3 regions of the Streptomyces globisporus C-1027 genome follow, and region 1 is predicted to be linked to each of the others. Evidence: riboswitches for the same ligand, from Rfam matches in the RefSeq annotation. Region 1 holds a riboswitch; each other region holds the start of a gene.

Region 1 (4,312 bases):
GTTCTGCTCGAAGCTCGTAAAGGGGGGTCGCGGGTCGGTCAGCCGCGGTCGTCACGGTCGGCGCTGTCCACGCCGTCCCAGAGGTTGGAGTGCCAGGGACGGTCGCTCGCACCGGGCTCCGACCGACGGTCCTTCGCCGCGTCGGGGTCGGCCACGGTGTAGCCGGTCTCCCCGGGAAGGACGTAATGGAGGTGCTGGCGGGCCAGGCGCATGATGTACGCGTCGTCCTGGAGCCGCGCCTTCTCGTCCCGCAGCTCCTCGGTGCGCCGCTCGGCCTCCTGCGAGAGCCGTTCCTGCTCGGCGATCTCGTCGCGCTGGGAGACGTACTGCCGCATCGGGTAGGCGAGCGCCACCACCAGGGAGCAGACGACCAGCGCCAGGAACGCGGCCCGGCCGGTGAGCCGGGAGCGGCGGGCCTGGCGGCGGTTCTGCGACCGGTACACACGGGCCGCGGTCTGCTCGCCGAGCAGCCGCAGCCTGGTCGCGGTGGAGAACCGGTCACGGTCCTTGCCGGCCATGTCTCCCCGCCTCCCCGTCACATACGTCCGTCCCCGCACACGGTACGGGACCGGGTGCGGGGACGGGCGGAGGCCACCGACTTGGCGCTGCGGGTCAGCCCTTGAAGCGCGGGAAGGCGGAGCGGCCCGCGTACACCGCGGCGTCGTCGAGGATCTCCTCGATGCGCAGCAGCTGGTTGTACTTGGCGACGCGGTCCGAGCGGGCCGGGGCGCCGGTCTTGATCTGGCCGCAGTTCACGGCGACGGCGAGATCGGCGATGGTGACGTCCTCGGTCTCGCCGGAGCGGTGCGACATCATGCACTTGAAGCCGTTGCGCTGGGCCAGCTCGACGGCGTCCAGGGTCTCGGTCAGCGAACCGATCTGGTTGACCTTGACGAGCAGGGCGTTGGCGGAGCCCTCCTCGATGCCACGGGCCAGGCGCTCGGGGTTGGTGACGAAGAGGTCGTCGCCGACGATCTGCACCTTGGCGCCGATGCGGTCGGTGATGACCTTCCAGCCGGCCCAGTCGTCCTCGTACAGCGGGTCCTCGATGGAGACCAGCGGGTACGCGGAGACGAGCTCCTCGTAGTACTCGGTCATCTCGGCGGCCGAGCGGGACTTGCCCTCGAACTCGTAGACGCCGTCCTTGTAGAACTCGGACGCGGCGACGTCGAGCGCGAGCGCGATGTCGCGGCCCGGGACGTAACCCGCCTCCTTGATGGCCTCGACGATGAGGTCCAGGGCGGCGCGGTTGGACTCCAGGTTCGGGGCGAAGCCGCCCTCGTCGCCGAGTCCGGTGGACAGGCCCTTGGTCTTCAGGACCTTCTTCAGCGTGTGGTAGATCTCCGCGCCCCAGCGCAGGGCCTCGGAGAAGGACTCCGCGCCGATCGGGGCGATCATGAACTCCTGGATGTCCACGTTGGAGTCGGCGTGCGACCCGCCGTTCAGGATGTTCATCATCGGAACGGGCAGCAGGTGCGCGTTCGGGCCGCCGAGGTAGCGGAAGAGCGGCAGGTCGGACGCCTCGGAGGCGGCGTGCGCGACGGCCAGCGAGACGCCGAGGATGGCGTTCGCACCGAGCGAGGCCTTGTTCTCGGTGGCGTCCAGGTCGAACATCGCCTGGTCGATGAGGCGCTGCTCGGTGGCGTCGTACCCGACGAGCTCCGGGCCGATCTGCTCGATGACGGCGAGGACGGCCTTCTCGACGCCCTTGCCCTGGTAGCGGTTGGGGTCACCGTCGCGAAGCTCGATGGCCTCGAACGCACCGGTGGAGGCGCCGGACGGAACGGCAGCACGGCCCGTGCTGCCGTCGTCGAGGCCGACCTCGACCTCGACCGTGGGGTTGCCCCGGGAGTCGAGGATTTCCCTGGCTACGACGACGTCGATGGACGGCACGAGGCATCTCCTTCTGGGATCTGACACTGGTTGTGCAGGGTCACTGTGGCCTTGCGACCCGAGCCTATCCGGCCCGGCCGCGTCCGTCGGCCGCCCGCCCGCCTCCTGGGACGAAAAAGGACCCAAGGGCCTGCATATCGGGGCAGAACTCTAGAAATCTACTGAGCGGTAACAACAAGAGGTGAACGCATACGGGCCCCCGGACGCGCGCCGGCCACGAAGAACCCGGCCCGGCGCGCTGGGGGGAAGAGCGCGCCGGGCCGGGAAGCCGTGCGAGGGAGAGTGCCGCCGGACACCCTCCCCCCGGGGAGGAGAGACGGCGATTACTTCAGGTGGAGCTGCTGACCCGGGAAGATCAGGTTCGCGTCCTCGACGATGTCGTCGTTGAGCTTGAAGAGCTTGCTCCAGCCGCCCTTGACGTCTTCCTTCTGAGCGATCTTGCTCAGGGTGTCGCCGGCCTTGACCTTGTACTCGCCGTCGCCCTTCTTGACCTTGTCGCCGGTCGGGGTGGTGACGGTCTTCTTGCTCTCGGCCTTGGGGGCCTCGCGCTGCTCGCTGCGCGTGGTGGGCCGCTCGGCCTCACGCTCGGGCTGCGCCTGCTCGGGCTTGCTCTCGGCCTGGCCGGAGCCGCCGGGGTTCACGCCCGGGTCCACACCGTCGTTGGTGAGGCCGCCGGCACCGGCGCAGGCCCAGGCGCCCGGGCCCTGCAGGTCGAGAAGCTTCTCGGCGGTGGCGATCTGCTGGTCCTTGGAGGCCAGATCGGCGCGCGAGGCGTACTGCGTACCGCCGGCGGCGGCCCAGCTGGACTGCGAGAACTGCAGTCCGCCGTAGTAGCCGTTGCCGGTGTTGATGGACCAGTTGCCGCCGGACTCGCACTGGGCGACGGCGTCCCAGGTCTCGACGGAGGCGGCGGAAGCGTTGGTCGCGCCCATCAGCGGGACGGCGACGGCGGCACCGGTGACACCCGCGAGGGTGGCGATACGGGCGGCCTTGGACGGGCGGCGGTGCTTGCCCTTGCTGTTCAGCAGCATGGAACGAATCTCCTCACCGACGCCTACGAGGTGAGCTGTCGGGTTCGGGCTGATGAGTTGCCCGGCCGTGCGACCTTGCGCACGGCTTCACCCCTAGCCGGTCCCGTACACCCCCTGGAGGGGCTGTGCGGACCCGGCGGCTTACCTGGGTCCCCCGCTCCTGCCTACGGCGCTTACGCGTCTGTTCCCTTCGACCGACGGCAGGATTCGGCGTGACGGTCGACGGGGCCCGCGGTGCGAGCGGCTTAGACCGTAAACACAGGCAACCCCGACATTCAAAGATGGACATAGGGGGCAATCAGCCCGAACTCGCGGCGGCCCGTGGGCCGTTTCCGCAGGTCGGGGGCGATGTGTACGAATGGGCCGGAAGGGGTGCGCGAGTTGAAGCAAAGAGACCCATGTCTCACTTACGCAAAGTGGACATAGGTCTCTTAACTGCCTCTATTTTCGGGGCATTTTCCCGAATTGGTTCAGTTGGCGGCAGGCGCCTCGGCGGACTCCTCGGCAGGCTCTTCGGCACCTTCGGGCGCGGCCTGGTCCAGGCCCAGATCCAGGTTCTGGCCGGGCAGGATCAGGTCCGGGTCTGAGCCCAGGAGGTCCTTGTTGGCCTCGTAGAGACCGGTCCAGCCGTCGGGGAGTTCCTGGGCGTCGGCGATGGCCCAGAGGTTGTCGCCAGGCTGCACCGTGTACGCGCCGCCGGTCGCCGCGCCGCCGTCCCGGGCGTCGCCGTCGCGCGAGGCGTGCCGGCCGGATCCGCGCGGGCCGTCCTCCTGGCCCGCTCCGGCCTCCTCGGGCGCGGGGGTGCCGCGGTGCTTGCCGCCCTTGCCCTTCGAGGGGTCGGTGGCGTCGGGGGCCTCGGAGGAGGGCGGAGTGGAGGGCGTCACCGAGGAGTCGGGGGTTTCGCCGCCCTTCTCCGCGTCAGCGCTGTCACCCTTGTCCGCCGGGTCACCCTTCTCACCCTTGCCGCTCTCGTCACCCTTGCCGGACTCATCGGCTTCACCGGACTTGCCGGATTCATCCGCTTCGTCGGGTGCGTCTGCTTCGTCGGTCGGGGTGGTCGTCGGGTCGGGTGCGGGCGAGGTGCCCGGGTCGACGCCCGGCAGGCTGCCGTCCACCGCGAGACCCGAGATCACCGCACAGCTCGGCCACGCCTTGGGGCCCTGGTCGTCCAGGACCTTCTCGGCGACGGAGATCTGCTGCGACCGGCTGGCGAGGTCGGCGCGGGACGCGAACTCCGTACCGCCGTAGGCCGACCAGGTCTCCTGCGACAACTGGAGCCCGCCGTAGTAGCCGTTGCCGAGGTCGGCGCTCCACATTCCGCCGCTCTCGCACTCCGCGACCCGGTCCCAGGTGGTGGCCTCGGCAGCGGTCGCGCCGCTCGCCCCGAG
Region 2 (4,312 bases), 3.0 Mb from region 1:
GTCCCGCCCGCGCCTGGGCACCGAGGAGACGGTCCGGCGGATCGACGCGGCCGCCGTGCGCGCCTTCTTCGACGCCCACATCCGCCCGTCCACCGCGACCGCCGTGATCGTCGGAGACCTGACCGACATCGACCTGGACGCGCTGCTGGCGGAGACCCTCGGCGACTGGTCGGGCAACACCGCCCAGGCCCGCCCGGTGCCGCCCATCACCGCGGACGACACCGGCCGCGTGGTCATCGTGGACCGCCCCGGCGCGGTCCAGACCCAGCTGCTGATCGGCCGCATCGGCGCCGACCGGCACGAGCGTGTGTGGCCCGCGCAGGTGCTCGGCACGTACTGCCTGGGCGGCACGCTCACCTCCCGGCTGGACCGGGTGCTGCGCGAGGAGAAGGGCTACACCTACGGCGTACGCGCCTTCGCCCAGGTGCTGCGCTCCTCCGGCCCCGACTCGGGCGGCGCCGCGATGCTCGCGATCAGCGGCTCGGTGGACACCGAGTCCACCGGACCGGCCCTGGACGACCTCTGGAAGGTCCTGCGGACGCTGGCCGCCGAGGGGCTGACCGACGCCGAGCGCGAGACGGCCGTGCAGAACCTGGTGGGCGTCGCCCCGCTGAAGTTCGAGACCGCCGCCTCCGTCGCGAGCACGCTGGCCGACCAGGTCGAGCAGCACCTCCCCGACGACTACCAGGCCCACCTCTACGCCCGGCTCGCCGAGACGGGCACCGTGGAGGCGACCGCCGCCGTGGTCAACGCCTTCCCGGTCGACAGGCTGGTCACGGTCCTCGTGGGAGACGCCTCGCGGATCGCCGAGCCGGTGAAGGCTCTCGGTATCGGAGAGGTGTCGGTCGTCACCGGCTGACACCGCCCGCGGAACCGGCCGCCACCGTGCGACCACCGCCGCGAACAGGACCCCGACGGAAGGAATTTCGTCGGGGTCCTGTGCTTTTGCCTGCTTGGTCTGCTTCGCACCCTTTTGGGGAGGTGGTTGCCTGTCTGCCCTGTGGGATGCGCGACAAATCTCCTTGTCCGTTTGGTGATGGGAAGTCGCCCCGCCTAGCGTCGGCCCGGCTGTCCGTCACCCGAATGCCGCAGCCGCGGCGCCGGGCAGTCATCGCCGAGTCCCCGTCAGGCGCGAGCCTGGGGAGCCGGGGACCCACGCAGTCCCTGGGGTGAATCGGAGGCCCGTGCCGCGAACCGGCGCGGGGATCCGTAGGAGACCTTCCTGCTCCGAACCCGTCAGCTAACCCGGTAGGCGAGAAGGAAGGAAAGGAACCAGCCCCTCCATGGCGTTCACCCGTGCCACCGGGAAGCACCGTGCCCCGAGCCGCCTCACGCGCCGGAGCGCCCAGGCCGCCGGCATCGCGGCCCTGGCCACCACCGGAGTCCTCGGCTCGCTGTCCTCCCCGGCCCTCGCGGCGGACTCCGAGGCCGCCAAGGTCGCCGACACCGGCCTCACCCAGGCCATCTCCCTCGACACCACCCTCGCCGAGCAGATCGACGCGCAGGCCCACGCCCAGCAGCGGCAGGCCGACGCGGTCGCGAAGGCGAAGGCCAAGGCGGCCGCAGAGGCCCGCGAGAAGGCCGCCAAGGCCAAGGCGAAGGCCGAGGCCGAGCGCAAGGCCGAGGCCCGCGCCAAAGAGGTCCGCGAGGAGAAGGCCCGCGCCGCCCGCGCCGCCGAGCGCGCCCGGCTGAACGCCTTCCACCTCCCGGTCGCCGGCTCCCACGTCACCACCGGCTACAACACCGGCGGCTCCCTCTGGTCCTCCGGCAGCCACTCCGGCGTGGACTTCCAGGCCGCCTCCGGCAGTTCCGTCGTCGCGGTCGGTTCCGGCACGGTCGTCGAGGCCGGCTGGGGCGGCGCGTACGGCAACAACATCGTGCTCCGGATGGCGGACGGCACCTACACCCAGTACGGCCACCTCTCCTCGATCGGCGTCTCCGTCGGCCAGAGCGTCTCCTCCGGCCAGCAGATCGGCCTCTCCGGCTCCACCGGCAACTCCACCGGCCCGCACCTGCACTTCGAGGCCCGCACCACCCCCGACTACGGCTCCGACATGGACCCCGTCGCCTACCTGCGCTCCCACGGTCTGAACGTCTGACCCCGCCCCGCGCGACCCACCGTCCGAAGGCCCCGGCACCCGCCGGGGCCTTCGGCAATTCCCGCGTGAAGATATCCGTGGATTCCGACCTGCCATCGGAAATTCCAGCGGATTGTCATAGAGTCACGGAACAGACGTCGGGCGGCCGCGTTTCGCGGGGATCAAGGCGGAGGTTCGGATATGCGCATTCCCGCGCATTCGGTATGCACGGCGATCCGTGACGACATCGTCTCCGGTGTCTACGAGCGCGGCAGCCGCCTCACCGAGGAGTTGCTGGCCCGCCGCTACGGGGTCTCCCGCGTCCCGGTCCGCGAGGCGCTGCGCACGCTGGAGTCCGAGGGGTTCGTGGTCACCCGCCGACACGCCGGCGCCTGTGTCGCCGAGCCCACCGTCCAGGAGGCCGCCGACCTCCTGGAGGTGCGGATGCTCCTGGAGCCGCTGGGCGCGGCCCGCGCAGCCCAGCGCCGTACCGAAGCCCACCTCAAGGTGCTGCGCGGTCTGGTCAGGCTGGGCCAGGAGCGGGCCCGCCGGGGCGAGGGCGAGGATCTGCGCTCGCTGGGCGGCTGGTTCCACGAGACCCTCGCCCAGGCCTCCGGCAGCCCCGGGCTCATCGCGCTGCTCACCCAGCTCCGGCACAAGATCGCCTGGATGTACGCGGTCGAGCAGCCGGCCCGCCCGGTCGAATCCTGGGCCGAGCGCGGCGCGATCGTCGACGCCGTGGCGCGCGGCGACGCGGAGCGGGCGAGGGCGCTGACCGCCCAGCACGCGGAACGCTCCACCGCCGAGCACCGGCTCCGCCGTGCGGATCTCCCGGGGCGCCGCGCCGCCCCCGTTCCCCCGGTGAGAAGTTCGCAACACGGCGTAAACACGGCGGGCGTCCGGCATTAACAGAAGCGCCGTATACAAAGAGAAGTAATTTCGGGGCGCCATTTCACGCTGCCCGCATTATCGAGGTGCGGATCTTCCCCGGGTCTTTCCCGATTCCCGGAAACGGAAGAGCCGTGGCCTGTGAAGGGATCACGGGTCACGGCTCTCGCGGGGGTCGCATCCGGACGGACCGGAGACGGAGGGGTCAGACGGTCTCCGGAAGCTCTTCCAGGCCCTCGGCGACCAGCTTCGCCAGCCGGTCCAGAGCGGCCTCGGCGTCGTCCGCGTCGGACGCGAGCACGATCTCCTCGCCACCCTGCGCGCCCAGACCGAGCACGGCCAGCATGGAGGCGGCGTTCACCGGGTTGCCGTCGGCCTTGGAGATCGTCACGGGGACGCCGGAGGCCGTGGCGGCACGGACGAAGATGGAAGCGGGGCGGGCGTGCAGGCCCTCGGCCCAACCGACGTTTACGCGGCGCTCAGCCATGGTTCTGCCCTTCACATATCAACGGTTGTCTAGACCAGTCTCTCATGCAGTGCGTGGTGCTGTGCCCGGCCTCCCGTCCGGCCGTAGGCTTTGGCCATGGAGCCCACGCCGGAACAGAGTCCGCATCACGCGTACCCCGATCACTGGGAAGCGGACGTGGTGCTCCGGGACGGGGGCACCGCGCGCATCAGGCCGATCACCACGGACGACGCCGAGCGACTGGTCAGCTTTTACGAGCAGGTGTCCGACGAGTCGAAGTACTACCGCTTCTTCGCCCCGTATCCCCGCCTATCCGACCGGGACGTGCACCGCTTCACCCATCACGACTACGTCGACCGGGTGGGACTGGCGGTCACGATCGGCGGCGAGTTCATCGGGACCGTCCGCTACGACCGCATCGACGACCGGGGCCGCCCCGCCTCCGCCCCCGCCGACGAGGCCGAGGTCGCCTTCCTCGTCCAGGACGCCCACCAGGGCCGCGGCGTCGCCTCGGCGCTGCTCGAACACATCGCCGCGGTCGCCCGCGAGCGCGGCATCCGGCGCTTCGCCGCCGAGGTGCTCCCCGCCAACAACAAAATGATCAAGGTGTTCCGGGACGGTGGGTACACCCAGCGCCGCAGCTTCGAGGACGGCTCCGTCCACCTCACCCTCGACCTCGAACCCACCGAGAAGTCCCTCGCCGTCCAGCGCGGCCGCGAACAGCGCGCCGAGGCCCGCTCGGTGCAGCGCCTCCTCGCCCCCGGTTCCGTAGCGGTCATCGGCACCGGCCGCACCCCCGGCGGCGTGGGCCGCACGGTCCTGCGCAACCTCCTCGCCGCCGGCTACACCGGCCGCACCTACGCCGTGAACCGCGCCTTCG
Region 3 (4,312 bases), 620 kb from region 1:
TCCTCGACCGGGACGGTCTCGTCGTCGAAGTGCGTGTAGTAGAGGTCGATGTGGTCGGTGCCGAGCCGGCGCAGCGATGCCTCGGCCGCGCCCTTGATCGTGCCGGCCGACAGCCCCCGGAAGTCGGGGTGGGCGCCGGCCTTGGTGGCGACGACGATGTCGGACCGGTTGGAGCGGGAGGCGAGCCACTTGCCGATGACGGTCTCCGACTCGCCGCCCCGGTTGCCCTCGACCCAGGCGGAGTAGGCGTCGGCGGTGTCGATGAAGTTGCCGCCGGCCGCGACGTACGCGTCCAGGACGGCGAAGGACTGTTCCTCGTCCGCCGTCCAGCCGAAGACGTTGCCGCCGAGGGCGAGGGGGAAGACCTGGAGGCCGGAGGTGCCGAGGGGGGTGTGCGCGGAAGTCATGTGAGAGTTCAACGGGCCGGTCGGAGGACGGTATTCCTGCCTCGGCCGTGCGGAAGGATGAATTCCGCCGCGTACGCCCATCATGATCCACGCACGGGCCTGTCGCCCCCTCCCCGTCCCCGTCCCCGGACAGACCGGCAGCCCTGACGTCGGGGGGTGTGCGTCAGGGCTGCCGGGGTTTCGGGACGGGCCGCCGGAGAAGGGCGGCCCGGGGCCGGCGGCGCGCGCCGGCCCGGGGGCTCAGACCGAGAGGCCCTTGCTGGTCAGCCAGGCCATCGGGTCCATCGCGGAGCCGCCCGCGGTGCGGACCTCCAGGTGGAGGTGGACGCCGGTCACGTTGCCGGTGGCACCCATGCGGCCGATGGTCTCGCCGGTGGTGACCTTCTGGCCGACCGAGACGTCGATCGAGGACTGGTGGGCGTACCAGATCTCCGTGCCGTCATCGAGCTGGAGCACCGTGCGGTAGCCGTACGAACCGGACCAGCCGGCCGACGTGATCGTGCCGCTGTGCACGGCCTTGAGCGGCGAACCGGCCGAACCGGCGAAGTCGAGGCCGGTGTGCTGGCCGGAGGACCACATCGCACCGGACTGACCGTAGGTCGAGCTGATCGTGTAGGAGGAGGCCGGCAGGGAGAAGCTGGCGGCGAGCTTGGCGAGACGCTCCTCCTCCGCCTTCTTCTTCGCCGCTTCCTCCGCCGCCTTCTTCTTCGCGGCGGCGTCGGCCTCGGCCTCGTCCTGCTGCTTCTTGGCCTCTTCCGCCGCCTTCTCGGCCGCGGCCTTCTCGGCTGCCGCCTTGGCCTCGGCGTCGGCGCTGGCCTGCTGCTGCTCGGCCTGCTGGAGGATCCGGGCGCGCAGCGCCTCGCCGGCGTCGGTGCCCTGCTCGGCCTCGGCGCTGGTGAGCCCGGCGGTGGTGAGCGGCGCGGCCGCGGCGACCGGGGCGGCCTCCGCTTCGTCGGACATGAAGGACCCGACGCCGGGAAGGGACTTGGCGTCGGGGAGGTTGTCCGCGATGGAATCGGGAAGAGAGATGGAGACGGGAGCCTTGTCCTGAGCGGTGGCCATGCCCCCCGCTCCGACGGCCGCTATGACGCCGACCCCGAGGACGGTGGAGCTACGGGCCAGACCACGCTGCTTGGCGACGCGGTGCCTGCCGCGCACGGGACGGATGGAGTCCTCGGTGGGATTCCACTCCCCCACGGACCGCTCGGCGCCACCGTAGCTGTCGGTGCTGAAGGGTGACGGGGCCTCAGGGGCAGGCTTGTTGGACGCCACGTGGGCGCACTCCTTTCCTTCCTTCTCGCCTACCGGGTTAGCTGACGGGTTCGGAGCAGGAAGGTCTCCTACGGGCCCCTCCGCCTCTCACGAGACGCAGGCGTCCGATTCACCCCATGTAGTGGGTCCCCGGTTCCCTTGCGGAATTCGGCGCTCGCGCGCGGCGCCGTCCCTGACGACGGCTGTGACGACCGCGCTGCGTTATCGAACGTTAATAGACACCCGGACCCGATTCCAAGCTGTTCCTGTTGATCATTAACGAACAGGGGTGGGAGGTACGGGGCACAAGCGGGCGGAATCGGGCGACTTGACCGGGGCTCAGCCACATGCCTTTTTCTGACGGTGTATCAAATGTTATGCGGAGCGGTGCGCTTCGATTACGCACCGTGTCATCGCTGCGAGTTGCGAGTTCAGCGCGCCGGCGGACAGCCGCGCCACGTCAGCGGGCCGCGTCCTCGTCGCCCCGGCCCACGATCTTCACCGTCGTCCGGCGCACGGGCTGCCCCTCCGCCGGCCGGCCGACCGCGATCAGCGCCATGTCGTCCGTGGCGTGCCCGCCGGTGTGCAGCCGTACGTCGTCGGTCAGCGCCGACAGCAGCTCCTCCGGCCCCGGGAAGATCCGGCCGCGCAGCCGGGCCGCCGGATCGTAGAAGACCCCGTTGGCGTCCCGGGCCTCGGACAGGCCGTCCGTGAAGGCGAGGAGCGTCGCCCCGGGAGGCATCACCCACTCGTCGGCGCGGTCCGGCCACACCCCGAGGTCCATCCCCAGCGGCAGCGCGGGCACCGAGGGCGCCAGCACCTCCAGGGCCCCGTCCGCGTGGAGCAGGATCGGCTCGGGGTGGCCGCGGTTGACCAGGCGGACCGTGGCCGCCCCGGGCGGGATCTCGGCCAGTACGGCGGTGATGAACCCCTCCATGGCGTCCAGCCCGTACTGCCGCGTCCCCTCCCGGGCCAGCGCCCGCTCCAGCCGCTGGGCCACGCCCTCCAGCGAACGCTCCTGTTCGGCGGCCTCCCGGAACGACCCGATGATCACCGCCACCGCCCCGACGGCGTCCAGCCCCTTGCCGCGGACGTCGCCGACCACGACGCGCACGCCGTACGGGGTGTCCGCGACGGCGTACAGGTCGCCGCCCACGAACTCGTCCGCCTGCGCCGCCTCGTACCGTGCGGCCACCTGGAGTCCGCCGATCCGCTCGGCGGGCGTCGGCAGCACGGCCCGCATGGCGGTCTCCGCGACGGCCCGGGCCGAGGCGAGCTGCTCGTTGCCGCGCCGCACGACGCCGTTGATGACGAGGGCCAGGACCGAGCCCGTGAGCACGGTGAGCATCTCGATGACCGGGACGACCTGCGTGGACGTCCCGTCGGAGATCCGCATCACGATGACGGAGATGACCGCGGCGATCCCGGTGCGGACGGTCCGGGACAGCGAGAAGAACGGGGCGGCGATCAGCGGGGCCGCGACGAAGAGGGGGACGGCGGTGAAGTTGGGCGGGGCGAGCGAGTCGAACAGCAGTCCGCCGATGATCAGCAGGGCGGGCAGCATCCGGATGAACCGCCCGGTGCCCCGTCCGCCGCCGGACGCCAGCTCCCCCTCCCGGGATCCGAGCACCGCACGGCCCACGGCGTCCATGCTCCCCGCCGCCCCGCTGCGCCGTCCCTCGGCCATCCCCACCTGTGCACTCCTGCCCGGTCCACCCACGGCTGCGGACGGTACCGCTCCCTGTCCAGGCTTCCCGGAGCCGCGCCGAGCGGCGACCGGGCATCGGCCGAATAGGGGGAAAAAGCGGTGGCGGCCCGGCCGGCCGTGGTCAGTCGGAGAGCCGATGCTGCGCGTAGACCGTCAGTGCGTCCCGTACGAAGGCGGCGGTGCCGTCCCCGTAGCGATCGTAGTTCTTTCCGAAGCGCGGATCGGCGACATACATCTCCCCGAGCCCGATCACGTACGAACGGCTGGGCTCCTTGGCCGAGGACAGCCAGGCGCAGTGCCGCCGCGCGAGCTCCTGCGCCTCGGGCCCGTCGACGGCGAGCCCGGCCTCCCTGGCCCGGCCCCAGTCGCGCGCGATGGCCTCGTGCTCGTCCCTGAACGCCTTCTTCTCCCCGTCCCCGAGCGAACGCCACCAGCGGTCGCCCTCCTCGTACGCGTCCCGGCCCCAGCGCTCGGTGACCTCCTGCTCGTGGGCGGTGTGGTCGAAGCCGTCGAACACCTCAGCGGCCATGAGTTCCATCCCCTCCTGGGTCTTGTGGAGCGTGGTCCGCACCGAGGCGATCTGCCGTCCGATGCGCGCCTGCTCCTGTTCGAGCAGCCGCAGATGCGCCCGCAGCGCCACCGCCGTGTCCCGCTGCCCCTCCAGTACGTCCCTGATGGCGGGCAGCGAGAGCCCGAGCTCCCGCAGCAGCAGGATGCGCTGCAGCCGGACGAGGGCGTCCTGGTCGTAGTAGCGGTAGCCGTTGCTCCCGATCCGGCTCGGCGCGAGGAGACCGAGGTCCCCGTAGTGCCGGAGCGTGCGGCTCGTGGTGCCGGCCTGGCGGGCGATTTCCTGAATGGACCACTCCATGCCGGAAACGCTAGATCTTTACGCTGCGTCAAGGTCAACCCGGAAATGCCGGGGAACGACTCGGGCCCGGCACGCTGT

What was found. A riboswitch is a leader RNA that binds a small molecule or an ion and turns the genes downstream of it on or off. The one in region 1 is predicted to bind cyclic di-AMP.
Region 2: another riboswitch for cyclic di-AMP. It lies ahead of WQO_RS27075 (M23 family metallopeptidase); the one in region 1 lies ahead of WQO_RS13335 (transglycosylase family protein).
Region 3: another riboswitch for cyclic di-AMP. It lies ahead of WQO_RS16155 (M23 family metallopeptidase); the one in region 1 lies ahead of WQO_RS13335 (transglycosylase family protein).

Annotation. Positions count from the first base shown of each region.
Region 1 covers NZ_CP013738.1:3,107,911-3,112,222, forward strand. The annotation lists gene WQO_RS13325 (FtsB family cell division protein) at 39-518, opposite strand; gene eno (phosphopyruvate hydratase) at 613-1,893, opposite strand; gene WQO_RS13335 (transglycosylase family protein) at 2,217-2,924, opposite strand; cyclic di-AMP (ydaO/yuaA leader) riboswitch at 2,930-3,106, opposite strand; gene WQO_RS13340 (transglycosylase family protein) at 3,395-4,312, opposite strand, start outside.
Region 2 covers NZ_CP013738.1:6,135,839-6,140,150, forward strand. The annotation lists gene WQO_RS27070 (M16 family metallopeptidase) at 1-859, shown strand, start outside; cyclic di-AMP (ydaO/yuaA leader) riboswitch at 1,103-1,269, shown strand; gene WQO_RS27075 (M23 family metallopeptidase) at 1,284-2,099, shown strand; gene WQO_RS27080 (GntR family transcriptional regulator) at 2,280-2,987, shown strand; gene WQO_RS27085 (HPr family phosphocarrier protein) at 3,172-3,453, opposite strand; gene WQO_RS27090 (bifunctional acetate--CoA ligase family protein/GNAT family N-acetyltransferase) at 3,550-4,312, shown strand, end outside.
Region 3 covers NZ_CP013738.1:3,732,206-3,736,517, forward strand. The annotation lists gene WQO_RS16150 (aldo/keto reductase) at 1-407, opposite strand, end outside; gene WQO_RS16155 (M23 family metallopeptidase) at 648-1,679, opposite strand; cyclic di-AMP (ydaO/yuaA leader) riboswitch at 1,692-1,842, opposite strand; gene WQO_RS16160 (PP2C family protein-serine/threonine phosphatase) at 2,119-3,345, opposite strand; gene WQO_RS16165 (MerR family transcriptional regulator) at 3,488-4,234, opposite strand.